Regions from separate parts of the Alishewanella sp. WH16-1 genome, predicted to be linked through region 2. Evidence: predicted binding sites of a transcription regulator. Region 2 holds the regulator's gene; each other region holds the start of a gene.
The links. The regulator FNR, encoded in region 2, switches genes on or off when oxygen is low (the NO sensors DNR and NnrR bind a similar motif). The targets are predictions, from matches to a motif close to TTGATCTAGATCAA.
Positions count from the first base shown of each region.

Region 1: the regulator FNR is predicted to act here: its motif matches at 3,737-3,750, upstream of AAY72_RS09240 (GbsR/MarR family transcriptional regulator).
Region 3: the regulator FNR is predicted to act here: its motif matches at 1,850-1,863, upstream of ccmA (cytochrome c biogenesis heme-transporting ATPase CcmA).

Region 1 covers NZ_LCWL01000096.1:60,644-71,064, forward strand. The annotation lists gene AAY72_RS09220 (sodium-dependent bicarbonate transport family permease) at 1-48, shown strand, start outside; gene AAY72_RS09225 (DUF3240 family protein) at 65-379, shown strand; gene AAY72_RS09230 (cytochrome d ubiquinol oxidase subunit II) at 701-1,705, opposite strand; gene AAY72_RS09235 (cytochrome ubiquinol oxidase subunit I) at 1,702-3,075, opposite strand; gene AAY72_RS09240 (GbsR/MarR family transcriptional regulator) at 3,116-3,679, opposite strand; gene AAY72_RS09245 (methyl-accepting chemotaxis protein) at 3,950-5,569, shown strand; gene AAY72_RS09250 (adenosine deaminase family protein) at 5,696-6,922, shown strand; gene AAY72_RS09255 (hypothetical protein) at 7,236-7,424, shown strand; gene AAY72_RS09260 (sensor histidine kinase KdpD) at 7,582-9,003, shown strand; gene AAY72_RS09265 (hypothetical protein) at 9,000-9,611, shown strand; gene AAY72_RS09270 (sigma 54-interacting transcriptional regulator) at 9,598-10,421, shown strand, end outside.
Region 2 covers NZ_LCWL01000003.1:41,670-52,090, forward strand. The annotation lists gene AAY72_RS00810 (pyridoxal phosphate-dependent aminotransferase) at 1-918, opposite strand, end outside; gene AAY72_RS00815 (glucosaminidase domain-containing protein) at 1,143-2,009, shown strand; gene ttcA (tRNA 2-thiocytidine(32) synthetase TtcA) at 2,069-2,986, opposite strand; gene uspE (universal stress protein UspE) at 3,064-3,996, opposite strand; gene fnr (fumarate/nitrate reduction transcriptional regulator Fnr) at 4,154-4,858, opposite strand; gene AAY72_RS00835 (sulfite exporter TauE/SafE family protein) at 4,895-5,569, opposite strand; gene ccoS (cbb3-type cytochrome oxidase assembly protein CcoS) at 5,559-5,771, opposite strand; gene AAY72_RS00845 (heavy metal translocating P-type ATPase) at 5,768-8,149, opposite strand; gene AAY72_RS00850 (FixH family protein) at 8,185-8,673, opposite strand; gene ccoP (cytochrome-c oxidase, cbb3-type subunit III) at 8,742-9,716, opposite strand; gene AAY72_RS00860 (cbb3-type cytochrome c oxidase subunit 3) at 9,709-9,891, opposite strand; gene ccoO (cytochrome-c oxidase, cbb3-type subunit II) at 9,897-10,421, opposite strand, start outside.
Region 3 covers NZ_LCWL01000037.1:33,225-43,645, forward strand. The annotation lists gene AAY72_RS04100 (flagellar hook-length control protein FliK) at 1-1,654, opposite strand, end outside; gene ccmA (cytochrome c biogenesis heme-transporting ATPase CcmA) at 1,948-2,607, shown strand; gene ccmB (heme exporter protein CcmB) at 2,601-3,266, shown strand; gene AAY72_RS04115 (heme ABC transporter permease) at 3,268-4,005, shown strand; gene ccmD (heme exporter protein CcmD) at 4,002-4,295, shown strand; gene ccmE (cytochrome c maturation protein CcmE) at 4,295-4,798, shown strand; gene AAY72_RS04130 (heme lyase CcmF/NrfE family subunit) at 4,801-6,762, shown strand; gene AAY72_RS04135 (redoxin family protein) at 6,755-7,333, shown strand; gene AAY72_RS04140 (cytochrome c-type biogenesis protein) at 7,330-7,827, shown strand; gene ccmI (c-type cytochrome biogenesis protein CcmI) at 7,824-9,041, shown strand; gene AAY72_RS04150 (VacJ family lipoprotein) at 9,043-9,849, shown strand; gene wecB (non-hydrolyzing UDP-N-acetylglucosamine 2-epimerase) at 9,961-10,421, shown strand, end outside.

The DNA.
Region 1 (10,421 bases), on a different contig from region 2:
GCCGTCTGTATTCCATTATTCACCGAATTAGCGAAAGTCGTGTTTTAAGGCGCGGGAGTCCATTATGAAATATCAGGCTTATCAAATTAATATTATTGCGGAAAAGGTGCTGGAAGAAGATCTCATCGCGTTATTAGAAGAGGCTGGCGCCAAGGGTTACAGTATTTTCGAAGCGGGCGGCAATAGCTCTTTACACCTGCACCCAGCGCAGCATGCTTCAATTATCGATGCCTTACATCTGATGAAAATTGAGGTCATTGTGAAAGATCAGCAAAAAGCTGAACAGATTGCTGAGCAGATCACTCAGGAGTTTTTTGACACCCAGCCTGGCATTGTTAGCCTCAGCGAAGTGTGGATTTTCAGACCGCAAAAGTTTTAGGTAACTTAGCTGGCTATATTTAAAAGTCGATTATTCCTAAATTGGCTTATCGTAAGCTTTGCTGCTGTGGCCAGGGTTATTCTGGTATTTCAGCTGTTGCTCCTTTCTGGTACAACACTGCTATCGCCCTGAGATATGACGATTGTGGGGCGTAGGCTCCATTCTGTGAAGAGGTGGCGCAGTCGCCTAAACGTGTTTTAAACATTGACAGCAGCCCTCAAAAATGGAGGGCTGCTGTGTTTATGGTGATCACCAACTTTTCCTATTTTGGGTTTAAGCCATTAGCCTTACAAAAAATGGCTTAGCGCTCTCATTGTCTTATTAGTAATACTTCAAACCATCTGCCTTACCGCGAAACGCATAATAGGCAACCGCGGTATAGGCGGCGATAATCGGAATGACCACAACAGCGCCGAAGAAAATAATGGTCAGGGACTCTTTGGAGCTGGCCGCTTCATACAGTGTCATCTGGTTCGGCACCACAAAGGGGTAGAAGCTGAGTGCTAAGCCGACAAAGCTGCAGACAAAGATCACTTTACAGATAAAGAACGGCAGCCAGGCGCCGCGATCATCGGGCAGCGGTAGCCGTTTTAAAGCCAAATAACCCAGCGCGAACATCGCAAAACACAGCAGCGGAATGGCGGCAAATAAATAGGCCAGTGGCGGCTCGGTCCAAACCTGATACACATTAGCATTTACCAGCGGATTGATGGCGCTGACGGCCAAAATACCGGCCAAGGTCCAAACCCCGGCCAGTTTACACTGCCGGATAGCATGGCGCTGTAAATCGCCACTGGTTTTGCCTATCAGCCAGGCATTGCCAATCATCGCATAGGCGGCGGTAACGCAGAGGCCGCTAAAGCTGGCAAACACGACACTGCCAACGCTGTATTCCAGCCCCATAACATAGATACCCAGCATAAAGCCCTGGCTAAAGGTTGCCAGCAAGGAGCCAAATTTAAAGGTCCAGTCCCAGCGGATTTTCCGCTCCGGTTTTACTTTGGCGCGAAAATCAAAGGCGACACCGCGTAAGATCAAGCCAATCAGCAACAAGGCGGCGGGCAAATACAGCGCATGCAGAATCGCACTGTGCGCCGCCGGAAAAGCCACCAGCAGCAAGCCGACGGCCAGCACCAGCCAGGTTTCATTGGCATCCCAGAACGGACCAATAGAGGCAATGGCGGTATCGCGCCAGGCTTCTTGCTGCATCGGCAGCGTTATGCCCACGCCCAAGTCATAACCATCCAGGATGGCATACAGCAGTACCGCCAGTGCTGTCAGGCCGGCGAACACCAGTGCCAGATTTTCTGCAGTCAGGAAATTCATGCTTCGACTCCTTCATTGGCGAGTTTGGCTTTCTGTTCCGGTAGGCCTGGCAGCGACAGGTCATATTCCTCAACCTCAATCGCCCGTTTTGCCAGCCAGAATAAGGTTTTAACATAGGCCAGCAGTAACACCACATACAGCGCCAGATACATGATTAGCGTTAAGGCAACCTGCTCACTGGCCACAGTGGTCACGGCGTCACTGGTTTTTAGCACACCATATACCAGGTATGGCTGGCGGCCGATTTCGGTCACATACCAACCGGCCAGGGTGGCGATCCAACCGGAGAACGACATGCCGATTAATACCTTATATTGCAGCGGTGATAATTCGCCTTTTCGGTACAACCGCAGGCTACACCACCAGGCCACGGCCAGCATTAATACACCGATACCCACCATGACCCGGAAACTGTAGAACACCGGCGCCACCGGTGGGTGTGCGTCCGGAAATTCGTTAATGCCTTTCAGCTCACCGTTTAAATCGTGAGTCAGAATTAAACTGGCCAGTTTTGGAATTTCCAGCGCAAAGCGGTTAGTTTGAGTTTCAGCATCAGGGATCGCAAACAGCACCAGTGGCGCGCCTTGCTGGGTATGCCAAATTCCTTCCATCGCAGCGATTTTCTGTGGCTGATGCTCTAAGGTATTTAAACCGTGCAGGTCGCCAACAAAGGCCTGGGTTGGGGCCAGCACAGCAGCGGTAAACAGGGCGGTTTTTAGTGTCAGGCGCGGGGCTTTTTTATTGTCACCGCGATATAGCCGGTAGGCAGAAATACCGGCTACCAAAAAGCAGACCGTCAGTGCCGACGCCAGCAGCATATGGGTAAAACGATACGGGAAGGAGGGGTTAAAAATTATCGCCAGCCAGTCAGTGGCATGCGCTACGCCATCACGCATTTCAAAGCCAACCGGAGTTTGCATCCAGGAATTGAGCACCAGGATCCAAAATGCCGACAGCGTAGTACCTATTGCCACCAGTAAGGTGGCCAGCGTATGCAGCCAGCGCGGTACCTTGTTAAAACCAAACAGCATAATGCCGAGCATGGTTGCTTCGAGGAAAAAGGCGGTCAGGATTTCGTAGGCCAGTAACGGGCCGGCAATATTGCCTACTGTCTCCATAAAACCCGGCCAGTTGGTGCCGAACTGGAACGACATCGTAATGCCACTGACTACACCCAGTGCAAAGGTCAGTGCAAAGACTTTGACCCAAAAGCGGTAGGCGCGCATCCACACCGGGTGCTGTGACAGGTCAAAGCGGATTTTAAAGTACACCAGCAACCAGCCCAGGGCGATGGTAATGGTTGGGAACAGGATATGAAAACTGATATTGGCCGCAAACTGAATGCGTGACAGCAACAGGGTGTCTAACATGGCAACCTCACTACAACAGAACAACAGGTGGCAAAAACAGCTAGGCTTGTTTTGCCGGATCTTTTTTACCTAAAAACTTATCGGTAAATTCCAGTACCTTGCCAACGCCGGAGCCTAACTTCATTAAGGTATTCAGCTTCTCCGGCGACAAGGATTGCAGGCTTTGCGTCCATTCAGTAATGTTCTCCAGCAGATCGTGAATTTCGGCGATGCGCTTTTGGGCAAAGGCTTCTTCCGGATTAGCCGCTTCGTCCATCATAATGTCACGCAGTAAGCTAAGCGTCGGGTCCATTTCCCGTTTGCGCCGCTCTTCAAACACCCGGTTGGCCATATCCCAGATACTACCGCGGCTATGATAAAACTCGCGCCGCTCGCCGGGTTTATGGCTAACCTGCACCAGCTGCCAGCTACCCAACTCTTTTAACCCCATACTGACATTGCCGCGCGAAATCCCCAGCAGCTCACCAATTTCATTGGCACAGAGCGGTTGCTCGCTAATCACCAGCAGGGCGTAAATTTGGCCAACGGTACGGTTAAAGCCCCAACGGCTGCCCATTTCGCCAAAGTGGTAAACAAAGGATTCAATCATTGGAGTCATTTGCATATGCGCATCCCGTTACTGAACTTTCAGAAATTTCTGAAATAATAATACGCTTGTTGCTTGATCCAGATCAACATAATTTGCAGGTATGGCTGCGAACTAATTAAAAGAATTTAGTGGGCGTTGAGCGCACGATTCAGAAAAAAAGTTGGGCTTTTCTATCGACAGGACTGTTAAGGCTTGATAGAACTGCTAAAGTAGTGAAACTCACCCGCGAAACATTCATTACGGATCAAGTTAGTTACGCCGTTAACTTAATGCAAGGTTTAACCTATGTTTAGAACAATATCCATTCAAAAACGTTTACTGGCAGCCTTTGGCGCTCTGGCTTTTATGCTGGCCGCGCTGGGTCTTTATAACCTGAATACCATGTCGCAAATTCGTGAACGGGCGAATTTGGTTGAAACTAATACTTTACCTTCACTAATGAGCCTGGCGGACTTAAATCTGAACGTCACCCTTCTGCGGGCCTTAACCTTACGCTTGATGTTAACTACCGACATTACGCAGGAAGGCGCCACACTGAACGAAGTAGAGCAATTACGAGCAGAGGTGCGGCGTAATGAGCAGGCATTTTCTGCTAACATATATCTGGATGAAGAGAGGGAAGTTTTTGCTGATTTCGAAAAAAGATTACAGCAATATTTGCAGTTACAGCAAGAAGCGATCGAGTTTCTGAAGCAGGACGAGACCGGTATGGCGCTGGATTTGCTGCAGCAAATTAACCCGATTACGGCACAGATGACAACGGATTTACTCGATCTCACCCGTATCAAACAGCAAGCTGCTAACACCGCGCGAACCGAGTCAGTCAGTGCTTATCAGGCCGCCCGTATTATTGTTATTGTACTAATAGTGTTAGCGGTGGCGATTGCTATAGTGATTGCACTGGTTATTTCGCGCAGCATTAATGCACCGCTGGAGCAAGCGGTTGAGTCTGCCCGGCAAATTGCTGAAGGTGATTTGACGCAGCGTATCAATAAAGACGGTGACGATGAGTTAACCCGCCTGGCTGAAGCCTTACAACAAATGCAGCAAAAACTGCGTGATGCCATTGGCCATATCGCCAGCTCAGCCAGTCAGCTGGCCTCTGCTGCGGAAGAACTCAATGCCGTTACCGATGAGTCAGCGCGCGCCATTCAGCAACAAAATGACGAAGTACAACAAGCCGCGACCGCGATCACTGAGATGAGCTCAGCCGTTGATGAAGTGGCGGCAACGGCGATGCAAACCTCAGATGCGTCTGCACAATCGGCCAACTTGGCCAAAGATGGTAGCCAGAAGGTTACCCAGACCCGTGCTGTTATCGGCAAGATGAATACCGAGGTTCAGCAAAGCGTCACCGTGATTAATGTGCTGGCAGAAAAAGTCTCGTCAATTAACCAGGTGCTGGAAGTGATTCGCAGTGTGGCCGAGCAAACCAACCTGCTGGCGCTGAATGCGGCGATCGAAGCAGCCCGCGCCGGTGATGCCGGCCGCGGTTTTGCCGTCGTCGCCGACGAAGTGCGTAGTTTGGCGCACCGCACCCAAACCTCCACCGGTGAAATTGAACAAATGATCCAACAAGTGCAAGGTTCGGTACGTGAAGCGGTAAATGCCATGGGGCTAATTAGCCAAAACGCTGGTGATGCCCAAAATGTGGCTGAAGAAGCTGCCGCAGCCCTGGGGCAGATCGCGACCAATATTACCAGTATCAGCGATCAGAACCATGTCATTGCCAGTGCCGCTGAAGAGCAATCGAAAGTGGCACGGGAAATTGACCGTAATATTATTACTATCAGCGACCTGGCCAATCAAACCTCAGCCGGTTCGCAGCAAACCTCTGCCAGCGCAACAGAATTGTCGCGATTAGCAATTCAACTTAATGAGCTGGTAAACCGCTTTAAGGTTTAATTCATGTAAAGCAACAGGGCGCTATCGGCGCCCTGTTGCTTTTAGAGCTTATGCAATTTTTCGTTACCATTCCTTTGTGGCAAGCTGATTGTGATATTCTTTCAGCTAGTTAACAGAGGAATGATTATGCCACGCTACTCCGCCGACTTTATTAAGATGATGCCCAAGTCCGATTTACATTTGCATTTGGACGGCAGTTTACGGTTAGACAGTCTTATCGACATGGCCAAACGCAGCCAGGTCACTTTGCCTTCTGAGACGGTAGCTGGCTTAAAAGAGCTGGTGTTCAAAGAGCGCTATCAGAATCTGGGTGAGTATCTGCATTGCTTCCAATATACCTGTGCCGTGTTACGCGACCCGGAAAACCTGCAACAGGCCGCTTACGAGCTGGCAGTGGATAATCAGGCGGAAGGGGTCAACTATATCGAAGTGCGGTTTGCGCCGCAGTTGCTGATCGATCTGACCCGCGGTATCGATTTCGACCGGATTATGCATGCAGTGAATAACGGTCTAAAGCAGGCGATGCAAGAATATAACGCCACTGAAGCGGTACTGAGCGGTCAGAAACCACCGTTTTATTATGGCATTATTAACTGTGCAATGCGGATGTTTGGTAATAAAGGTTTTTCACCTTATTACACCAACCTGTTTCAATTAATGCGCGATTTTGCGCCGATGGATGTGATCAAACTGGCAGCGATGGAGTTGGTACGGGCCAGTGTGCGGTTAAGGGATGACGAGGGCATCCCGATTGTTGGTCTGGATTTGGCGGGGCAGGAGGCGGGTTATCCGGCGGGTAAATTTAAAGAAGTCTATGAGTACGCTCACCAACACTTTTTACTGAAAACCCTGCATGCCGGCGAAGCCTACGGTGCGGAAAGTGTATTTGAAGCCATTACCGAATGTTATGCCGATCGTATTGGCCATGGCTATTCGATGTTTATCCCGGAGATGATTAAAGATCCGGCGATTACTGATAAAACTAAATATATTAATAATCTGGCTTCTTATATCGCCGATAAGCGTATCGCAGTAGAGGTTTGCCTGACCAGTAATCTGCAAACCAATCCGGCAATTACCGATATCCGCCAGCATAAGTTTAAAGATATGTTGGAACACCGGATTGCTACGGTGATCTGCACCGACAATCGTCTGGTGTCTAATACAACTGTCAGCAAAGAGTATCAGCTGGCGTTGGATAACTTCGATGTGCCGCTAAAACGGTTGAAAGATATGGTGGCGTACGGCTTCAAGAAAAGCTTTTTCCCAGGCAGCTATGTCGAGAAACGTCAATACGCTAAACAATGTCTGGAATATTTTGACCGTGTAGCTCAGCGTTATGGTTTTATTTGATTGAAATCAGACGTTTACGCTTGGTGTCGCATTTTGCATACATGCTAAGCTGTTGTTTTTTAAAGACTCTCTTATTTGCCGCTTTTTGGTGTCGCTAATTAGCAACAGTTAGCGGCACCCCGGTTGCCTTCCTTCCGTAAAAAATATAATAACTTATTGATTTAAAATAATTAAATTAAGTTGGTACGACTGCTGCATTAATATCTGTGACGCTGCAGGGGAATAGCGTAAAAGCAATAAGTATTACTTTTACGCGATTCTCCTGAGACAGCACCGAACGCTCCCATATGGAGCCCATAGCCGGAGAAGTATCATGGATATGTTTTTAAGTTTTATCACGCTGTTCCTGGTTGCCAATATGGCCATTGTTTTTACGCTGTTACGTCGTGTTGATCTGAATAACGCCAGTGTTCAGGCTTGGGAGCAGGAGCAATCTGCCCGCTCAGCTAAGGCTACACAACCAGTTTATGCGCAGAGCATGAACACTGAGTTAGCGCAGTAATCGAATCCCATAGATCAGCGATCTAGCTGAATCTGCCTTGGCCAGTCTTAGTACTGGCCTTTTTTTTGTAGCGCAGCGGCAGTTTCTACCGCTTTCGGCAATACAAGGCCCTGAATTTTCAGTAAACTAAACTCAGACTTTTCTGAGGGTGGAGCCTATGCGCTTTTCCGTGCAAACCGCATCATTACGGCAACTGGTATTGCTAAGCTTTTTTTTGGCGTTGATTCCGGTAGGCGTCTTGTTATGGCAAAGTAATAAGTCATTAAGTGGCGTCAGTAACTATGCTATCGCATCGGCTGAGCAGGCGGTGTCCAGCGTACGCCAGGCCGAAAGTATGCAAAGCCTGGTGGTAGACATTGAACGTGCCGTGCGCCAGTTTGCGGTGGTCCGTACCGACGCCTTACAGCGGCTAGCCTTAAATCATATCGACAATCAACTGCAATTACTGGAGCAACTCTGCCGTGATCTTCCGGATCTGGCATTGTGTGGCGCGCAGCGCAGCGCGTTACAGGGGCTGCGGGCGCGCTTTAACGAACCACTAACCGAAGTCCCGGAAGCATTACTACAACAGGTTCGTACCCAGCAACAACAAATTACCAAAGAAATCTGGGATCTGCTGGAGCAACAACTGGATCGACAACAACAGCAGGTTACCTCCACCCAGCAACAGCTGGCCTGGGAAACCTTCGCGCTGGTGATGCTCACTTTACTGTTGGTACTTTGGGCGTCCGGCCGGATTGCCGCGCCGGTACAAAAGCTGGACCGGATGATTCGGGCCATTGCTCAACCCAAGCATCAGTTTCCGGACGAAAAGCTGCGTGGCCCGCGCGAGCTGACCGAATTAGGTGAGCAATTACGCTGGTTAAGTTCCCGCTTGCAGCAACTGGAGGCATTGCGTTTAATTTTACTGCGTCACGCCTCACACGAATTAAAAACCCCGCTTTCCAGTATCCGTGAAGGCTGTGCGCTGCTCAGTGAGCAGCTGGTTGGGCCTTTAACACCGCAGCAACAGGAAGTAGTAACCTTACTCAATGCCAGCGCCGACCGCCTGAGCGTACTGACCGAGCAATTACTGGACTATAACCGTTTACTGCAGCAAGCACAGCCGAACTGGAGTCAGGTGGTGCCGCAGCAGCTGATGCAGGAGTGTTTTAATGACCACGCCTTGTCACTGCAGCAGCGCCAGCAGCAGGTAAAGCTGGATTGCCAGCTTAGTTCGCTCTGTACCGACGAAATGTTATTCCGGCGTATTTTGGATAATCTGATTAATAACGCTCAGGCCTATGGCGCTGAGGGCAGCCCGGTTTGGGTTAAACTTTACCGGCAGGATGAAAGCATAGTGCTGGAAGTTGCCAACAACGGATCACCGATCCCGGTGGCATTACGGGAAAAATTATTTGAACCTTTTCAGCGTGGTACTACCCCACGTTTTGATGCAGTACAAGGCTCAGGGTTAGGTTTGTCGATTGTGGCTGACTGCGCCCGTTTACTTGGCGGTCACGCAGACATCGTCGACGTCGTCTATGCCGATGTCTGTATCCGTGTGCGCTTGCCGCTATCAGGAGAAAAACCGGTATGAAGCAATCTTTAGTTCTCGTGTCGCTGGCGCTGTTAACCGCCTGCCAGCTAACTGCGCCCCCGCTGCCGCCACCATCAGAGCCGCCGGTTGAAATTGTGCCGGAGCAACCACCGGCATTAGAGCTGACTGAGCCGGAGCCGGAGGATATTCTGGCATTTAATGACGAGCCGGCAACGCTAAAAGCCTGGCTCGATTATAAGCAGCGTATTTTGCTTGAACCGGAAGCCGAGCGCTTGCGGTTAGCCAGTCTGGAAACACAGGATGAGGTGAGTCAGTTTCAGTTAGCTTTACTGAATTTGCATCCGGATATGCCTTATGTCAGCCGGTTTCGGGTGCAAACCCAGTTAACTGAAGTGCTATTAAGTTTGCCGCCACGGCTGGCCGCTTTGTTTAGCTGGGAGCTGACCTTCAATCAAAAATTGTTAGAGGCAGAGTCCGCAGTAACGGCTGTCACCCGGCTCAATGCCCAGCAACAAGACCAGCTGGAACGGCTACAAAAAACCAACCGTGAACTGCAAAAGAAAATTGATGCCCTGACCCAAATTGAAGCTGAACTCAATCAGCAACCGGTAGAAAACAATAACGGAGGCAATAATGGCCCGGGATAACCCACGTTTATTGTTAGTCGATGATGATCCGAGCTTACTGCGGCTGTTGACGCTGCGGCTGGAAGGAGAAGGTTATCAGGTGATTAATGCCGACAGCGCTGAAACGGCATTAGCCTTGTTGGCGAAACAAAGCGTGGATGTGGTGCTGAGCGACCTGCGGATGCCGGGGTTAGACGGTATGAGTCTGTTTGATGAAATCGCTAAGCGTTATAAAGGCTTACCGGTGATCCTGATGACTGCTCATGGTTCAATCCCGGAAGCTGTGGCGGCGACCCAGCGTGGTGTGTTTGGCTTTTTAACTAAGCCGCTTAACCCGGCTGAATTACGTGAAGTATTACAGCGGGCGCTGAATCAATCTTTACCGGAGCAGGAACAATGGCGCGAGGCCATTATTACCCGTAGCCCGCTGATGCAAAATGTGCTGGAGCAAGCGTACCGGGTAGCGCAGCGCGATGTGAGTGTGCTGATTACCGGTGCCAGTGGTACCGGTAAAGAACTGTTAGCTAAAGCGATTCATAATGCCAGTCCGCGGGCGACCAAGCCCTTTGTGGCGATTAACTGTGGTGCCTTGCCGGAGCATTTGCTGGAATCCGAACTTTTTGGTCATAGTAAAGGCGCCTTTACCGGCGCGGTGACTGAACACGCCGGTTTATTTCGCGAGGCTGACGGTGGCACGCTGTTTTTAGATGAAATTGGCGATATGCCGGTGGCCTTGCAGGTGAAATTATTACGGGCCTTGCAGGAACGGCAGATCCGGCCGGTGGGTAGTGCTAAGACGATGCCGATTAATGTGCGGGTATTGTCTGCCAC
Region 2 (10,421 bases):
TAAGCGTCCACCCGGTACCACCAGCTCATTAATACTCTGATAGCCACCCAGTGCCGTTTGCACCGCATGTTGACAGGGTACATTGGCACAAAGCCGCATCGATGCCAAAATATTCAAACCCTCAATATACTGCCGTGCCGCCTGCTTGGCGCCGGAGATAAATAACCAACCGATGCGAAAGCCGGCGATGCGGTAATTCTTCGATAAGCCACCAAAGGTCAGCATCACCAGGTCATCGGCCAAGGCCGCCGTGCTAACGTGCTCAGTACCGTCATACAGCACCTTGTCGTATATCTCGTCACTTAGCACCACCAGTTTATGTTCACGGGCGATTTGCAGTAATTGCCGTAAAAATGCCGCGTCATAGACTGCACCGGTCGGATTATTCGGATTGATTAGCACTAGGGCGCGGGTTTTTTTGCTGATCTTTGCCTTGATATCATCCAGTGCCGGCAACCAATCCTGCTGCTCATCACAGAGGTAATGGACTGCCTTACCACCCGCCAGATTCACCGCCGCCGTCCACAGCGGGTAGTCCGGCATTGGCACCAGTACCTCATCACCGTTGTTCAGCAGTGCCTGTAATGACATCAGGATCAGCTCAGAGACGCCGTTACCGATATAGACATCATCCGCATCGGCACCCAGAATGCCACGCTGCTGGTAATACTGTGCAACGGCGACCCGCGCCGGGTAAATACCCTGCGAGTCGGAATAACCCTGGGCGGTTGGCAGGTTATGGATCACATGCTTGAGAATTTCATCCGGCGCTTCAAAGCCAAAGGGCGCCGGATTGCCAATATTTAATTTCAGAATGCGGTGGCCTTCCTCTTCCATGCGTTTTGCTTCGCGTGCCACCGGGCCACGAATATCGTAACAAACTCCATCCAGTTTATTTGACCGTTCTACCGCTTTCATTTTGTTCGCCTGACTCTTCAATTTGGGGTTGTTTATCCATCCAGACCGCTAAAGCTGCCCAGTGCAGTGTTTATCAGTAAACAAATATTTGCAATATTTTCAGGCAATAAAATACAAAAAAAGCCGACTGCGAACTTTTTGTTCGAATCTAAGCCTTATAGGCGGTAGAATATGCGGCTATTTTGGGTTTAACTGAAACGATCTGTTGCTTTAAAAGGTGGTGAATGCTCTTAATCCGTAACCTGATTCTGGTGCTGTTTTGGCTGTTAGTGGCGGTGGCTACCTTTAGTCCTTTTAGTGAACTGGAACCAGTAAAAGAGCCTGAAGCACTGGAGGAATGGCAAATTCCAAGCCGGCTAACCGCCTTATCGGATGCCGACCAAAAGAAGTTGTTGCAGCGGCTCGCTTATCCGAAGGCAGCGATCCCAAAGCAGCCGTTACCTGATTTCAATACCATCGCGAATGTCGATCGCAAGAAACAAGCGTTTTTTGACTATCTGAGGCCGCATGTCAAACGCGAAAATCAGCGTTTATTGTGGTTACGTGAACAGCTGCTGGAGATTGCCGAGAAAAAGCAGAAAAACTTAAGACTCAGCATTGAGGAATATGCGTTTCTGTATAGCTTGTATGACGAGTTTAAGTTAGACGTGGCAGAGACGGATCAGGAAACCCTGGCTGAGCTATTACTGCGGGTAGATGTGATCCCGGAAAGTTTAGTCTTAATGCAAGCAGCAAATGAGTCTGCCTGGGGCACCAGCCGTTTTGCCATAGAGGGTTATAATTTCTTCGGCCAGTGGTGTTTTCGCGAGGGCTGTGGCCTGATCCCGCTAAACCGGGCCGAAGATCAGTTTCACGAGGTCGCGAAATTCGACAGTCCGGCAGCCAGTATCCGCAGTTATTTTTATAATCTGAATACCTTTCATACTTACGAGCAGTTGCGGCAGATCCGCGCACAACACCGTGCTGAAAACCGGCCTCTGCGTGGTGAAGCCCTGGCACATGGTTTGAGTGCCTACTCTGAGCGCGGTCATGAATATATCGAAGAAATTACCGCGATGATTCGTTTTAACCGTCGTCTACTGGAAGATTAAGCGATAAAAAAGCCTGCTCAACTGAGCAGGCCTGGTGTTGCTGCCGTAGCCTGTTACGCTCAGCTTAATTCCACTGCCTGATGCACAATTAACTCGTCATCTTCCTGCTCGAAACCTACTGGTACGCTAGGTACTGCAACCTTATCAAAGGCGGTATCACCATCGCTGAGCAGAGCGCTTTCTTTGCTAATCGCCGCAAAATCAAACAGCGTTTTATCGGCCAGATGGGACGGCACAATGTTCTGCATTGCCTGAAACATGGTTTCAATCCGGCCCGGGAAACGTTTATCCCAGTCCTGCAGCATTTCTTTTACCACCTGCCGCTGCAACCCGTCCTGTGAGCCACAGAGGTTACACGGGATAATCGGGAAAGCCTTGGCTTGCGAATATTTTTCGATATCCTTTTCTTTGCAGTAAGCCAAAGGCCGGATCACGATATGTTCGCCGTTATCACTGATCAGTTTGGGCGGCATCGATTTCATCTTGCCGCCATAAAACATATTTAAAAACAAGGTTTCCAGCATATCATCGCGGTGGTGGCCGAGGGCGATTTTAGTTGCGCCCAGTTCTTTGGCAGTGCGGTACAAAATACCACGGCGCAGGCGTGAACACAGCGAGCAGGTCGTTTTGCCCTCTGGGATCTTTTCCTTGACGATGGCATAGGTATCTTCAGTAACAATTTTAAAGTCGACGCCAATGGCTGTCAGATACTCTGGCAGCACATGCGCCGGGAACCCCGGTTGTTTCTGATCAAGATTCACCGCCACAATACTGAAATTAATTGGCGCCGATTGTTGCAGATTCAGCAGAATATCCAGCAGGGTATAAGAGTCTTTACCGCCGGATAAACACACCATCACCTTGTCGCCTTCACTGATCATGCCAAAATCAGCAATGGCCTGGCCAACGTTACGGCGCAGCCGTTTGTGCAGTTTATTCAGATTGTATTGGGCTTTCGCTTGCGCGGCGTGAGACATCATTAACTACCAGACAGAAAAAAGGCGCACATTATACCCAAGGGTGCGCCTACGCAAAAGAGGAATAGGATCCTGCTCTAGGATTTCTCCAGCGGACAGACAAAGTTTTCCGGTTTTAACGCCAAGACATCGCAGTCCAAACGGTCAATCACATGCTCGGCGGTATTGCCGATAATGGCAGCCGATAAACCGGTTCGGCCGATGGTACCAATTAATACCATTTCCGCATCCAGCTTCCGCGCTAGTTTCGGGATCACATCTTCTGGCATACCCTCCAGCACATGACACTGGTCCGCCGGAATCGCATAGTCATCGGCGAGCAGCTTGACGGCTTCTTTATGGTGGCGCTGCATAGTGCTGTTATATTCCTGCGGATTAAACTCCGGGATTTCGATGGCGATATTAACCGGCGTACCCGGATAGGCATTGACCAGATGTACCTTGGCGTGCAGCAATTCAGCCATTTGTAACGCTTTAGTAATTACGCGTTTATTTAATGATTTATGATGTTCTTGTTCGCTGCCGGCATTAACTGCGGCGATAATATTTCCTTGCTCCGGCCAGGCGTGTTCTTTTACCAGCAATACCGGGCAGGGACACTTGCGTAAAATATGCCAGTCAGTTGGGGTAAAAATCATCGATTTCAGTACGTCATGATCATGAGTACCTTTAATGACTAAGTCGAAGTTATGCTCCAGTACCGCCTTGACCACGGCTTCGAAAGGTCTGTTGTGCCAAACCACCTGTATCGCAATGTCGAGCCCGGCGGCCGTTGCCGGTGCTAATAAACTGCTAAGCCAGATTTCACGATCCTTAATCACCGCTTGTTTCATGGCTTCGCGCTCATCACCGGACAACATGGTGGTCATTTCGTAAGAGAACTCGTATACCGACAGAAAGGCCGTTAATTTACCGCCTTGTTTGCGGGTTAGTTCCAGCGCACGATCCAGCGCTTTTTGCTGTTCCGTAGTTGGATCCAGTACCACTAAAACATTGTTGTAAATCGACATAATATCTCCGGCTATCCATTCTAACTCACCTAAGTGTAGTCAAAATAACCGGAGTTGGTAGCGGGGCCTTTGTGTTAAATCAATAAACAAGCAACAAAGTTAAAGCGGCGTTGCGGCGCAATAGGCGTTGTTGCTTTACTGAAATCAATATGGGGGGTTAGCAATTCCCTGCCAGATTATTTAGTGCCGACGCATCAAGAATGGTAATCAGTTTACCGTCGACATCAATAATCTGATCTTTATGCAGTTTACTCAGCAAACGGCTGATGGTTTCCACGGTTAAGCCCAGATAATTACCGATATCACTGCGGGTCATCGTCAGACGGAAAGCCTTAGACGAAAAGCCCCGGTTACCGTAGCGTGATGCCAGATGATTGAGGAAGGTCGCCAGTTTTTGCTCGGCAGTTTTCCGGTTTAACAACAGCAACATTTGCTGATCTGCCTGAATGTCCTGGCTCATCAGCCGCATCATTTGTTGCCGTAATTTGGGCAGTTGATCTAATAACAGTTCGAGATTATTGAACGGGATTTCACAAATCATTCCGGTTTCCAGCGCTTCAGCGTAACTGACGTGTTGCTGGGTGTTGATCGCATCAAAACCGATAATATCGCCGGGCAAATGGAAGCCGGTAATTTGTTGCTCACCCTGTTCGGTCAGGGTAAAGGTTTTAAAGGATCCGGTACGCACGGCGAACAGCGATTTTAGTGCGGTGCCACTTTCAAACAGAATATCGCCTTTATGCAGCGGGCGTTTACGCTGGATAATGTCATCCAGCTTGGTCATTTCCTGATCGTTAAGTGAAAATGGCAGGCACAGCTGGCTAAAACCACAATCCTGACAATTAATCGCCGAGCGTTGCATCGAATGGATCCTAAAGTCCCTAATATGACTGCTAGCTTAAAAAACTAACCTCTGCAAAGCAAGCCATATCGTATAAAAGCCATAGATAGCCAGTATAGCCGCAGTCGCATAACGAAACAGCATATTTGCTTTGAGCTGACGTAAGGCGTTGGCTGCGCTGCCAACGGCGAGAAGAGCGGGCAGGGTACCGATGCCAAAGCCAAGCATCAGGGCGGCACCCTTTAGCGCACTGCCGCTGGCCAGACTCCAGCTTAAGGTGGAGTAAACCAGGCCACAGGGCAGAAAGCCCCATAACAGGCCATAGCGGTAAGCTTTGCTGGCGGAATCCAGTGGTAACAGCGCTTTGCTCAGTGGCTGTAGCCGCTGCCATAGGCCCTGACCAACCTTTTCTAATCGGGTTAAACCAAACCAGAGCCGGCTAATGTACAGCGCCATGGCAATCAGCAGCAAGCCGGCAAGCAAACGCAGCCATAGCATGGATGCCCCGGTCACTTGCATCGCCGTAATACCAAAATAGCCAACCAGGGCGCCGAACAAGGCGTAAGTCGTTAAGCGTCCGGCACTGAGTAACAATGGAAAGTACCAGCCGTGACGGCGTTGTTCTGCCGGTACACTCAGTTGTAAGGCACTGGCGATACCGCCGCACATTACCAGGCAATGACTGCTCCCCAACAAACCAATCAGTATAGCGGCGAGAAAATCAGGGCTCATCTTGGCGCGACGGGCTGTTATGGTTTGGCTGCTGGCGCGGGTTGTCAGACTGCACCTGCTGCTTATCCTCATCAAACAGGATGCTTAAGCCTTCTTTTTCCAAATCTTCAAACTGTTTTGAGCGTACCGCCCAAAAGAAAATCCAGATACCGATGGCGACAAATAAAATGGCAATCGGGATCAGTACATAAATAATGCTCATTTCTTCAGTAACCTTAACGAGTTAGATACCACCAGCAAGGAGCTGAAGGACATACCAATCACGGCAATATAAGGTGATACAAAGCCTGCTACCGCCAATGGAATAATAATCAGATTATAGCCTACCGACCAGCCAAGGTTTTGTTTGATGGTACGGGCGCTTTGTTTACCACCGGCAACTAAATCTAATACCAGGCTGACATCTGGCTTTAACAGCACCACATCGGCCTGGTTTTTTGATAAATCCGCGCCTGAGTGCACGGCGACAGAGATATGGGCGGCATTAAAGCCAGGGCTGTCATTAATGCCATCGCCAAGCATTAAGACTTTATGGCCATCGGCAATCAGTTGCTGGATCTGCGCGACTTTTTGCTCTGGCGAGCAGCCCTTTACCATAAAATCTAACTGCAGCTGCTGGCTGATCTGCTCTGCTTGCTCAGAGCTGTCGCCGGTCAACATGCCTAAACGATAACCCTGTTGCTGCAGTTTGGCGACCAGTGCCGGCACTTCCGCCCGGATCTGATCACTCAGCTCTACCGCAGCAATCGGCTCGCCATCGATCACCAGATATACCATCGCATTGCTGACTTCGCTCAATTGACAAAACGCCGCACTGCCGACTTTAAGCTGTCGTTGTTGCCAGCTGCCACTGATCCCAGCGCCAACGGCGACGCTCACCTGCTGCAGTTGCAATGGTTCGGTCAGATACGGAGCAAAGGCCCGGGCGATGGGATGCTCGGAATAGCGCTCCAGATTGGCAATGAAATTCAGCACCTCAGCTTCACCGTATTGCGTACTGAGTAAGGTGACCTGGCAGACACTAAACTGGCCTTCGGTAAGGGTACCGGTTTTATCGAACACGATATGGCTGATTTCTGGCAAGGTTTCCAGCGCCTGAGAATTTTTAATCAGGATCCCCTGACGGTTTAAGCGTGCTAAGGCACAGGTAATAGCGGTGGGGGTTGCCAGGCTGAGTGCACAAGGGCAGGTGGCAACTAAGACCGACAAGGTAACCCAGAATGCCCGGTCCGGGTTCCACCAGAAATACCATAAACCAAAGGTCAATACCGCTATTACCAGTAAGCGTTCGACAAAGTATTTTGCCAGCTGGTCAGTTTTTTCCACCAACCGCGGTTTTTGATTTAGCGTCTGCTGCTGCAACTGGATAATCTGGCCCAGGCGGGAGTGTGCCAAGGCCTCGCTAACGCGAATTTTCAGCAAACCATCATGATTGATACTGCCTGCCAGTACTGTATCGCCGGGCCCTTTACTAATGGGCCGGTATTCACCGGTTAGCATCGATTCATCAACCGAGCTTTGCCCCTCTGTGACGATACCATCAGCTGGCAGGGTTTCGCCGGCTTTGACCAGGATCAGATCGTCAGGTTGCAACCGGCGCGCCGAGGCACTGGTTGGGCCCTGCTCAGTTAATAAAGTGGCGGTGACCGGCATAATCTTTAGCAGGTTGCTGGTGGCCTCTCGTGCCTGGGCCCGGGCGCGGTATTCAAAAAACTTACCCAACTGCAGCAGAAAAGTAAACATACAGACCGATTCAAAATAGACTTCACCGGTATGAAACAGCGTGGCATAAGACGAGGCGAAAAAGGTATACCAGAGCGCCAGACTAACCGGCACATCCATATTCATCTGCCTGGCTTTAATGCTGCGCCAGGCACTGAGAGTGAAAGGTTTGGCGGCATAGAGCAGCACCGGTATGGTCAACAGCATACTGATCCAACGCAGATAGCCTTCATGCGAGGCTTCGATACCCGTGTATTCGCCAAAGTACAGTGCGAAGGCCAGCATCATCACTTGCATGGTGAGAATGCCCGATACCGCCAATCGTTTCAGATAGCGGTTTAATTCCTGTTTAAAGGTCTGTTCTTCCTGATCGGCAACAAAAGGACTGGCCTGATAACCCAGCTCAGAGATTTGCCGTAAAATGCCGCTTAATGGCAGCTTATTGCTGTCCCAACTGACCGACGCACGTTGGGTAGAGGCGTTAACCGTAACCTTGGCAATGTCTGGCAGTTTTTTCAGTTGCTTTTCAATTAACCAGGCGCAGGCAGCGCAGCTCATGCCGGATAGTGACAATTCCAGTTCAGTTAAATCGCCATGCTGGCGGCTGATATCGGCCAGTACGTCTGGCTGATCAAAGTTGGCTAACTGGTTGGCAAGCTCGTCGGGCAGGGCGGTAACTTTAGCCGCGGCTTCGGTACGGAAGCGGTAATAGTCTGCCAGGCCATTATTAATAATGGTATCGGCAACCGCCTGGCAACCTGCGCAGCAAAAAAACTGCCGGTTACCATCGATATGCAGGGTAAAACGCTCGCCGGTAGCTACCGGCTCATGGCAATGGAAACACTGCAGGTCGCCCAAGACGCCTCTTCCTTAATCAATACAGATAACAGTGATTATTTATAACCCAGTTTAATTTCCTGCTCAGCCGGCAGCACCAGATTGGCTTTGAGTCGCCATTCATTGGACGCATCCGATACGGTTAAGCGCCAACGACCATCTGGTGTCAGGGGTAGGGTGGCAACATAAAGTAGTTCACCACTGCGTTCTGCATCGACAGCAAAATCCCGGGCGCCGAGGGTTGGATGATAAAAGTCTAAATGAATGCTGTCGCCCAGCACCGCATTTTCGGCAAAGCGCACTACGGCTCTATTGCCGGCGACCAGGATGCTGGCATCCAGATTACGCAACGCCGCTTCACGGTACTTGGCAAGTTGCAAGTTGATACTTTTACCCGCCGCATAATAATCATCAATGACGACTTCCGGTTTGTGTTGTTGCATCACTACCACGGTATGCACCGCTTTTAGCGCCGTCAAAACCGGTATCGCAATTAATACCCAGGGCCAGACATATTTATACCAGGGTTTGGTATCCTTTTGCATTCGTAACCTCATTATAAAACTAAGCCCCTGTACGGGGCTTAGATTCTATCAGAACATCCTGCCTGGTGTTAGCGCAGGTCTTCCGGATTCGCTAAGCGATAAACATAGGCTGTCAGGATATGTACCTTGTCTTCACCCAGTGTTTCTTTAAAGGCAGGCATCACACCGTAACGGCCATTGCGCAGCGTTTCTTCGATATCCCGGGCAGAGCCGCCATATAACCAGATATTATCAGTCAGGTTCGGCGCACCAAACGGCAGATTGTGGGCGACGCTACCGCGGCCATCAGCGCCATGACAGGCGGCACACATACCAAACTTGGCTTTACCGGCTTCGGCGTCTTTTTCATTGACGGCGCGACCGGAGAGTTGCAGCACATAGGCAGTCATTTCTTTGATGCCCTGGTCGCCCAGTGCGGCTTCCCAACCTGGCATTGCGGCTTTACGGCCGTACAGCAAGGTTTCTTTGATCTTATCTGGCGTACCGCCATATAGCCAATCGTTGTCTGTCAGGTTCGGGAAGCCTCGTTGACCGCGGGCATCTGAGCCGTGACATAGCGCACAGTTTTGCAGGAACAAGCGCTGACCGATTTTCAAAGCTTCAGTGTCATAAGCCAGATCCAGTACATCACGCTTGGCGAAAGCTTGGAATACCGGGCCATAGACTTCGTCGGCTTTGGCGTTTTCTACGTCCAGCTGCACGTGACGGCCTTCAGCACGAGCCAGCTCAACCGCCTGCCGTGACTCTTCCAGCGACTTAATGCCCTGATTGGAGCTGGTCCAACCGAGGAAACCTTTGTAATTTCCCAGACCCGGATAAGCAGCCAGATAGAACACTGACCAAATCAGGGTGGCAAAGAACATATAGGTCCACCATTTTGGCAGTGGGTTGTTGTACTCTTTTAAGCCATCAACTTCGTGATCAGTAGTCTGATCTTCAGGTACGCCCACGAAGTTTTTCAGGTTCCACAATAACAGCACTAAACACAATACCAGTACCGGTATGGTCAGTACCCAAATCCAAAGATTCCAGAAGCTACTCATGCTCCTTCTCCCGTTTCGAATGTTGTTTTCCGGATTCCGGTTCGTCGTCAAATACTAAGTTAGCGGCTTCTTCGAAGTCAGACTTACGTTTTTTGCTGTAAGCCCAAATCACAAACGCCACAAAGCCAACGAACAGGATCACTGTCAGAATGCTGTGAACTGTTGCAAATTCCATAACCGTTACTTCAGCGCTGTGCCCAGTGATTGCAGGTAGGCAATCAGGGCTTCCATTTCGGTTTTACCTTTAACTGCTTCTGCAGCACCGGCGATATCTTCATCGGTGTAAGGTACGCCGAAACTCCGGAAAATCTCCAGCTTACGGGCCGTGTACTTGCCGTCCAGAATGTTGGTATCTAACCACGGGTAAGCCGGCATATTCGACTGTGGCACCACCGAGCGTGGATCCATCAGGTGCGCATAATGCCAGTCATCACTGTAACGACCACCCACACGGGCCAGATCCGGACCAGTACGCTTTGAGCCCCACAGAAACGGATGTTCCCATACGCTCTCACCGGCAACCGAGTAGTGACCGTAACGTTCTACTTCAGCGCGGAACGGCCGAATCATTTGGCTGTGACAGTTGGTGCAGCCCTCACGGATAAACACATCCCGGCCTTCCATCTGCAGGGCAGTGTATGGCTTCAGGCCGTCAATTGGCTGGGTGGTTTCATCGAGAAACATCAGCGGAGTAATTTGAACCAG
Region 3 (10,421 bases), on a different contig from region 2:
GCAGCTGCGATAACTGCAGCAAACTACTGTGGCTGCCCAGTGCCCGCAGCAATTGGCTGGCTTGCTGGTTATCTAACTGGCCAATTTGCTGCGCCAGCTGCTGGATTTTGCCGCCGGCTTTGCTGTTGTCGCTTAACGGTTGACGTAATAAATGTCCTAACAATAATTGAATCGCTACGGCCAGCGTGCCGGCGCCAGTGCTCAGATTAGGCTGAGCCTGCAGTGGCTGAAATTGCAACACGGCTTGCAGCTGTTGCTGGATTTCCGACACACTAAGTACCTGATTACCGCCCGGTTGAGCTTGCCGGACTTGCTGCAGTAATGCCACGACAGCCGCGGGCATTTCCGGCAAGGCAGCCAGTCGGGCCGGACTGCTGCTAAGTAGCGGCAGTAACTGACGCCAGCCCTGCTCAGCCACGTGGTTTGTGGCTTTATCTGCGCCAGATGTCGCTGTTGCCGCGCCCTGGTTGCTCTGCCAGGGTAGCGGTTTCAGAAAATCTTTATTATTAAGCTGTAGTACTTGTTCTGCGGCTACCGGCTGCACTGATAAAAGTATGCCCTTTGGCTCAAATGTGCTACCGGCAGCTGTGCTTGTGGTAGAAGCAGGCTGCAGCTGTAAGTTGACTGGTTGAGTATTGCTGCTGAGCGTTGCAGGAAGTTTCAACGGCTCACCGGCCAGTTGCGCCGGCACCTCCCCCCGGCTTAATTGTTGCTGCAGCATCGCCAGTTGTTTTGGCTCCTGCAACAATCGGGCTTGGGTTGCAGTAAGTGGTATCTCCGTTGCTATCCCGGTCAGAACCTTAACCTGTATCGTCAAGCGCTCAGCATTAAGCTGCTGAAAATTCAATAATAGTGGCAAACCGGGCGGCAGCGGCGGCACTTGCTGCAGCGGCAAGCGCAATACACCTTGCGGCGTTTGCACAACTAACTCGGCAGCTTGGTTAGCCTTAACTTGTAACCGCGCGTAATAGTCTACCCCCGGTTGCAAACGGACATTATGCTGTTCGATATTAGCGCCAGAGAGTTGTAAGACTTTGTCTAAATTCAGTGTTTTCATGCTATTACCGTTAGCCTCGGCTGTTTGAGATTGTTTCATCAACGGCAGCCTGGTGGCAAGCAAACTCTGAATGACGGCAGGCTCTTTTAATGATGACAGCGGAATACTTTGAGTTGCCCGCGGTGTAGCGGTTTGCACCGATAAGGTTCCATGACTGCCTAACTGCAGAGTTATCGGGGCGTTCGTCGTCAGAAAGCGCTGTATCTCTGGTGTCAATATCGGCTTACCATCAAGCAGTGGGCTTTCACCACGGTTAAGTTGCTGCGCAAGTTGCGTTAATTGCTGCGGCTGCAACAAGATAGTGCGCTGTGGCGCCGTCAACGGCAGCGTGATGGCGGCGCCAGTCTGGCTGACGAGGATGCGGATCCCCTGGCCTGGCTCAAATGCCAGTGTCGCTGTTAAAGCTTTGCCGAGGGGCAACTCAGGTAATTGCAGTAATGATAAACGAAGCTCAGCAGCTCCAGAGCGCAGCACTAATAACGGTGCGCCAGCTTGTAACTCAAGTTGTGCCGGATACGGCGTATTTAACACTAAAGCTGCGCCACTCTGAGTAGGCAATGCTTGGCCAGCTCTTAGCAGTGGGAGTAAAGGGTCCATTAACTGAGCTGCCCGTTGCACGCCCGCCTGGGCCTTTGACAGGCAGCGGGAGAAGAATCTGACTGGTCAGACCGGTACCGGAGTGCTGTGGATAAAATCAGCTGGTCAGACCGGTACCGGAGACGTGTGGATAAAGTAGTTGGGGTGGTACCGAACCGCAGCAGAGAGTGTGGTGGATAAGTTGCGGAAAAGATGCTGATCTGGATCATGGCTTAGTACCGGTTCTGATTCGTATTCGTCGCCTGTTATGCTAATATGCGCGCAAATTTTTGCAGAGTCGATAGTTAAGGCCAGTGGATCTTACGCAATCAACCCAATCGCACGCGCAGAGCGCATTGCTCGCTGCCAGCAACCTCAGCTGCGTTAAGCAGGACAGGGTGCTATTTGAGCAGTTATCTTTGCAGCTACATCCCGGTCAGTTACTGCAAATCAAAGGCAAAAACGGCGCCGGCAAAAGCAGCTTATTGCGTATTTTAGCCGGTTTGGCACGGGCCGACGAAGGCGAGCTGTATTATCAGGGGCAAGCTATCGCGCAAAGCCGGGTCGATTATGCGACTAACCTGTGTTTTATCGGCCATCAGAGTGGTATTCATGAACAGCTGACCGCGCTGGAAAACTTACGTTTCTGGCGCGCCGCCTGTGATCTAACACCGGCCGATGATCTGGCCCTGCTGGCGAGCCTGGGCTTAGCCGGTTTAGAAGATATCCCATGCCGGATGCTCTCTGCCGGTCAGCAACGCCGGGTGTCATTAGCCAGGTTATGGACCACTAAAGCCCAAATCTGGATCCTCGACGAACCCTTTACCGCTTTGGATCAAAGCGCTATCGCCACCTTGCAGCAGCATTTTGTTACTCACCTCGAGCAGGGCGGAGCCATTATTCTCACTACTCATCAGCCACTTAGCCTGCAATATGCACAGCTGTTCGCACTGGAGATCCACTACCGATGGTAAGTTTTGTGGTGTTCTTACAGCGCGAGCTAACCTTGTTAGCGCGGCAAAAGTCAGATTGGCTGAATCCGGTATTATTTTTTATCATCGTATTAACACTTTTTCCGCTGGGCGTTGGCCCAGAGCCGAATATGCTGCGTATAATGGCGCCAGGTATTGTCTGGATCGCCGCCTTACTCAGCGTACTGTTGGCGGCTGAGCGGTTGTTTAAAGATGACTACCGTAACGGCGTGATCGAGCAACTGGTCGCATCGCAACAGGCATTAATGCCCTTTGTATTAGCGAAAATCAGCGGCAACTGGCTTAGTACCGGCCTGCCACTGGTGTTGTTATCGCCGTTGGTGGCCTTGCTGTTTGATATGGAAAGTGCCGCCTTTAGCGCGATGGCACTGACACTGCTGCTGGGTACGCCGGTACTGAGTTTGCTTAGTGTGCTTGGCGCGGCCATTACGGTTTCGGCCGATAAAGGGGGCATTTTGCTGGCCCTGTTGATTTTACCGCTGTATATTCCGCTGCTGATTTTTGCCAGTGCAGCGATTGAGGCCGCCAGTATCGGGCTTGGCTATCAGGGGCAGTTGGCAATTTTACTGGCAATAATGTTGTTTGCGCTGGCGCTGGTGCCGATGGCCGTGTGCAGTGCCCTGAAAATTAATGTGAGCTGATATGTTTAAGTGGTTACATCCGCTGGCCAAGCCAGAAACCCTTTATCATTTTTGCGGCAAACTCTCGCCCTGGTTAATGGCCAGTGCGCTTTTCACGCTGCTGCTGGGCAATATCTGGGGTTTGGGCTTTACGCCAACCGATTATCAGCAAGGCGACAGCTACCGTATTATTCATATCCATGTGCCTTCGGCCATTATGTCGATGGGCGCCTATCTGGCGATGGCGATTGCTGCCTTTACCGCCTTGGTGTGGCAAATTAAAACCGCGCAATGGGCTGTATTGGCGATTGCCCCAATTGGTGCGGTATATACAGCTATTGCCCTCTTAACCGGTATGGCCTGGGGTAAGCCAATGTGGGGCGCCTGGTGGGTGTGGGATGCCCGCTTAACCTCTGAACTGATTCTGTTGTTCCTGTATTTTGGTGTCATGGCACTGCATGGTGCCTTTTCAGACCGGCAAACCGGTGCCAAGGTTGCTTCCTTGCTGGCAGTGATTGGCTCGATTAATTTACCCATCATCCACTTTTCAGTGGAGTGGTGGAACACCCTGCACCAGGGTGCGACTATTACCAAATTCGCCAAACCGTCAATCGATCCCAGTATGTTATGGCCGTTGTTGATTAGTTTGCTGGCGTTTAAGTTACTTATGCTGTGGTTAACCTGCGTGCGGCTACGCACCGCTATTTTGGAAAATGAACAGCACCGGCCCTGGGTAAAACAACTGGTAGGTAAAGTATGATGCACAGTCTGAGTCATTTTTTTATGCTTTTTACCGCCAGTCCCGAGCTGCCGCAGAAACTTTTTGGCCTTTTTCCGTTCTATTTCGCCAGCTTTAGTGACTTTTTAGCCATGGCGACCACCGGCATCAGCTATGCGTTTTTTGTCTGGTTATCCTTTGGCTTAACCTATTTATTGCTGGTGGGGTTAATCGTCTGGAGTTACTACCAACACAAACAATTTAAGCAGCAATTAGCCGCCCGGCTGGCACGCGAACAACGAGTTAAGCAGTATCAGGAGCAACAGACCTAATGCAATCAAGACGTCAGAAACGCCTGTTTTCCATTCTTCTAGTCATCGGCCTGATTGCCGGTGCTATCGGTGCCATGCTATTTGCCCTTAGCCAAAATATTAATTTGTTTTATACCCCGGGCCAGCTGGTGCAGGGCCTGGGCGAAGGCAAAATTAAACCCGATGTTGGTCAGCGTTTACGCTTAGGCGGTATGGTGGTGCCAGGCTCGGTGAAGCGTGATGCAACCAGCCTAAAAGTCAGTTTTGATTTAACCGATGACAGTGGCGAAATTGCCACCGTGGAATTTGAAGGTATTCTGCCGGATCTGTTTCGTGAAGGGCAGGGTATCGTCGCACAGGGCTCGTTAAAAAGCGCGACAGTGTTGGCGGCAACCGAAGTGTTGGCTAAACACGATGAAGAATATATGCCGCCGGAAGTCGCCGAAGCGATGAAAGGTATCCGCCACGTCCCGCCCAGCCAGCTAAAGCAGTCTGAGCGCAGCAGCGCTAACTACGGAGGCTAAGCATGATTCCTGAATTAGGGCAGCTGACGCTGACGTTTGCCTTTGCGCTGTCGTTATTGCTGGGTGTAGTGCCATTAGTTGGCAGTTTTACCGCTAACGAGCGGGCCCTGCTGGTCGCTAAGCCTTTAGCCGTGGGTAATTTTGTCTTTACGCTGCTCGCGTTTATCGCGCTGTGCTGGGCGTTTTATCACGATGACTTTACCGTTATCAACGTTGCCACCAACTCCAGTTCAATCCTGCCCTGGTACTATAAACTCACCGCCACCTGGGGCTCACATGAGGGCTCTATGCTGATGTGGGTGATGATTCTGGCAGCCTGGACCGCGCTGGTGGCACAATTTTCCAAGGGCCTGCCCTTGCTGATGCAAGGCCGGATCCTCGGCATTATGGGCCTGATTAACGTTGGCTTTATCGCCTTTTCGCTGTTTATGTCGAATCCGTTTGAGCGCAGCCTGCCGTTTTATCCGGTAGAGGGTAATGATCTTAACCCACTGCTGCAGGACTTCGGTATGATCATTCACCCGCCGCTGCTGTATATGGGCTACGTGGGTTTTGCGGTGTCTTTTGCCTTCGCCATTGCGGCATTAATTGGTGGCAAATTTGACAGCACCTGGGCGCGTTGGGCCAGACCCTGGACCTTAGCAGCCTGGATGTTCCTGACGCTGGGCATTATGCTCGGCAGCTGGTGGGCCTATAAAGAGTTGGGCTGGGGCGGCTGGTGGTTTTGGGACCCGGTCGAAAATGCCTCCTTTATGCCCTGGCTGGTGGGTACGGCGCTGATCCACAGTCTGGCCGTTACTGAAAAGCGGGGTACCTTTAAATCCTGGACCGTATTGCTGGCGCTGGGCGCCTTTTCTCTTAGCTTACTTGGTGCCTTTTTAGTGCGCTCCGGCGTGCTGGTGTCGGTGCATTCGTTTGCTGCCGATCCGGAGCGCGGCGTCTTTCTGCTGATTTTCCTGCTGATTGTCATTGGTGGTTCCTTATTACTCTATGCCAGCCGCATGCATTCGGTACGCAGTCAGGCACGTTATGAGCTGTTCTCCCGCGAAGTGATGCTGTGGGGTAATAATGTGTTTTTACTGACGGCAACCCTGGTTGTCCTGCTGGGTACACTGTTTCCACTGGTACATAAAGAGCTCGGTTTAGGTTCGATTTCTATTGGTGAGCCGTTCTTTAACCAGATGTTTTATTACCTGAATATTCCTTTTGCGTTGTTACTGGGTTTAGGCCCCTGGGTGCGCTGGAAGCAGCAAAAGGCGGCGCCGTTGTTAAAACCCCTCAGCATGGTGGCGGTATTTAGCCTGATCCTGGCCCTGGGTACTCTGGCGGCCACCCAAAGTGTAACAGCGAATCTGGCATTACTGGGGTTATTACTCGGTGCCTGGGTTGGCTTGTCGGCCTTGTTGGAAATTTACCAGCGGCTGCAGCAATTTGGTTCACTGTCTAAAGGTATCGCCAAACTACAGGCCTCGCACTATGGCATGACGCTGGCCCATATCGGTTTTGCGGTGCTGGTGGTCGGTGTAGCGATGACGCTGACCTACAGTGAAGAGCGCGATGTACGGATGGAAATAGGCGATCGGGTGGTGCTGGCCGGTTATGAGTTTGAGCTGCAGGATGTGTATAAGCTGAACGGCCCGAACTATGGCGGCGAGGCGGCAGAGCTGGATGTGCGTACTGTTGATGGCCGCTATGTCACGCATTTACATGCCGAGAAGCGCGAATATAAAATCCAGCGCATGGTAATGACCGAGGCCGCAGTACATGCCCGCTTAAGCCGCGATTTATATGTCTCGCTGGGCGAGGCCTTACCTGGCAACGCCTGGGCGATTCGGGTTTATGTGAAGCCTTTTGTGCGCTGGATCTGGTTAGGCGGCTTGCTGATGTCACTGGGTGCACTGATCGCGCTGCTGGATAAACGCTATCGTCGCCCAACCACCGCGGTGGAGGTGCGACATGCGTAAAGGCTTGTTCTATATTCCGCTAGTGCTGTTTTTAGGCTTGTCGCTGTTTTTATTAAGCGGCCTGTTTTCCGATCCGCGCGAGCGCGATTCCGCCATTATCGGTAAACCACTACCTGCCTTTAGCCTGCCGGATTTAATGAACCCACAGCAGCAGTGGACGCCGGAAAGTTTAAAAGGCGAGACCTTCTTGCTGAATGTCTGGGGTATCTGGTGCCCAACCTGTAATGCCGAGCTGGGGTATATGAGCCAGCTGCGCAACGAGCAGGGTGTGCGAATTATTGGTCTGTACTATGTGTTACCCGAGGATCCGATGTTTGGCGAAGTGTTTGATTTAGCCACCCTACAAAAGGATGTGCAAAGCCGACTACAAAGTTTTGGCGACCCTTATCAGTTCAATATTCTGGATCGCAACCGCCGTTTGTCGATGGATTTAGGCGTAAGTGGCGCGCCGGAGCATTTTATTGTTGATGCCGAAGGCATAGTGCGGGCCCATCATATCGGTGATATTAACCCCCAGGTTTGGCGCAGCAAACTGGCGCCAATTTATCAACAGTGGGTGGCTAAACCATGAAGCCTTTAATTGCATTGCTATTGCTGGTCAGTTTTAGCGTGTTGGCTGATGGCAGCAAAGAGCTGATGACCTTTGAAAGTGAAGAGCAGCGCCGACTCTACGCCCAGTTAACTGCGGAGCTACGCTGCCCGCAGTGTCAAAATCAGAATATCGCCGATTCTAATGCGGTGGTCGCCGTGGATATGCGCGAAAAAACCCACGAATTGGTGCAGCAGGGCTACAGCCGGCAACAAGTACTGGATTATATGATTGACCGTTATGGCAACTTCGTCCATTACCAGCCGCCATTAAACCGCATAACAATCTGGCTCTGGTTATTGCCAGCCCTGGTGCTGCTGGCGCTTTTCCTGTTCCAGCTTAAACGCCGCGCTGGTCAGACCGCACTCCGGTACCGGTCTGACCAGTCAGCAGAGCCTGCACCGTCAGCAGCTAAGGCGGAGCTAGAGCAGCAGCTGGATAACATTATCGATCGCTATCGGAGTAATAAACCATGATCTGGCATCTTGTCGCCGGCGCACTCGCCATGTTGGCGCTAAGTGCCATCTTTATCTGCTGGCCACGCCGTGCCAGTGCGCAAAATAATCAAACGCCGGCTCAGCTATTTGAAGAACGACTGCAGTTGTTGGTATTAGCCCGTGATGCCGGTGAGCTGGCCGAACAGGACTTTGCCAGTGCGGCTTCAGAACTGAAACAACAGTTTCTGGAGCAGGAGCAGCAAGCCGTGCGTTATCAGCAACCCCGGCATAAGGCATTATTTCATTTAAGTTTAGTGTTAGTGGCCGCTGTAATCGTGGCGTTAACCTATAGTCAGAATGGCCATTATCGCCAGTTGACTGATTGGGAGTATGCCCAGCAAAATCTGCCGGCTTTTGGTCAACGCGCCTTATTAGGTGAAGGTGCGCCAATGGAAGAGCGCGACATGCAGTTATTCTCACTGGCGCTGCGTACCAAGTTGGCGAATGAGGGCGATGATGCTGTGGCCTGGATGTTGCTGGGGCGGGTTTGGATGACGCTGGGGATGCTGGAAGAGGCAATTGAGTCGTTCGAGCGGGCGTTAAAGCTGATGCCAGAACGCACACCTTTACTGATCAGCTACAGCCAGGCCTTGATTATGCTTGGTGGTGACTTAAACCTGGCGAAAGCCGGGCAAAGCGTGGCGCAGGTATTAATGCGCGAGCCGGAAAATATCGATGCGGTTTCGCTGATGGCGTTAATTGCCTATGAACGCGGTGATAATGAGCAGGCAATAGCAGCCTGGCAACTGCTGGCAGAGCGCCTTGACGCGGATGATCCGCGGCTGGAGGTGGTAAATGAGCGGCTGGCCGAATTAACTGCCCGCTTAGCACCAACGCCAGCTGACGCAATGGACGGGCGGCAGATTCAGCTTGAACTTGAAGTGGCTGCAGAGCTGGCGGCGGCACACCCGGATGCGATGATCCTGGTATTCGCCCGCGCAGTTGGTGGCCCCCCGATCCCGCTGGCGGCGAAACGGATCCCGATGCAAGCCGGTAAATTGACGGTACAATTAACCACGGCAGATGCGATGCAACAGGGCTGGGATCTGAATCAGGCAGACCAAATTGAAGTGGTGGCACGCATGACTGTTTCCGGTACAGTGGAGCGCTCGGACGCCGATGTGGAAGTGAACTCGGCGGCACTGCGTTTTGACCAACCCGCAATTCGACTTGCCTTAACATTGGAAGATTAGGATGAGCGCTTTGAATACATTTCGTCTTATTAGCAGAGCCGCTACGCTGGTACTATCGCTGGCATTTCTGGCTGGTTGTGCCAGCTCGGAGCAAGCGAAACAGCAGGCGGCAGAGTCTAATGCTGTGCCGCCGCCAGTTTATGATGATCCGCGCGATCCCTGGGAGCGGGTCAACCGGCCACTGTGGGATTTTAACTACGATGTGCTGGATGCCTATGTACTGCGCCCGGTAACCGTCGGCTATATGACGGTGGTACCCAAGCCGGTGCGCAAAGGTTTGATTAATGTCGTCGACAACCTGGGCGAGCCAGCCAGCTTTTTAAATAGTATTTTGCAGGCAAAACCAGAAAAAGCTGCGGTGAGTGCCGGCCGGTTTCTGGTCAACAGCACCGTGGGTATAGTCGGCTTGTTTGATGTAGCCAGTAAAATGGGGATGGAGCCGGCAGACGAAGACTTTAACCAGACGCTTGCGGTGTGGGGCGTTGGCGATGGTCCTTATCTGATGGTGCCTGCCCGCGGCCCTACCACCATTCGTGGCACGGCAGGTGGTATCGTCGATAACCTGTATTTCCCGCTAGGGTTACTGAATACGCCGCTAACCCTGACCCGCGCTGCCATTATGGCGCTGGATGCCCGTGAACAGCTGATGCAGGTCGAAAATATGTTGAACGATTCACTGGATCCGTACTCCTTTGTTAAAGAAGGCTACTTCCAACGGCAACAATTTAAAATTTACGACGGCAATCCACCGCCACCGGAAGAAACCCTGGACGATGACACCCTCGATTTCCTCGACGAAATCGAATAACTTATCCACATATCCACACGTCTCCGGTACCAGACCGACCAGTTTATCCACACGTCTCCGGTACCGGCCTGACCTCCGACCGGTACCGGAGACGAAAAAAAGAGGGACAAGATGATTAAAGTTCTAAGCGTGTTTGGCACCCGGCCTGAAGCTATCAAAATGGCACCGCTGGTTAATCAGCTGAAGCAGGATGCCGCTTTCGACAGCCGGGTTTGTGTTACCGGTCAGCACCGGGAAATGTTAGATCAGGTCCTAAAGTTATTTGATATCAAACCCGAATACGATCTGGCAATTATGAAGCCCGGTCAGGATCTGTATGATGTTACAACCAGTATCCTACTGAATATCAAACCGGTTTTACGTGAGTTCCAGCCTGATATCGTGTTAGTTCATGGCGATACCAGTACGACCTTTGCAGCTGCGCTCGCCTGCTATTATGAAAAAATTGCTGTCGGCCATGTCGAAGCCGGTTTACGTACCGGTAATATTTACAGCCCCTGGCCGGAAGAAGCGAATCGCAAGCTAACTGGCGCCTTAACCCGCTGGCATTTCGCACCCACTCAAACCTCCGC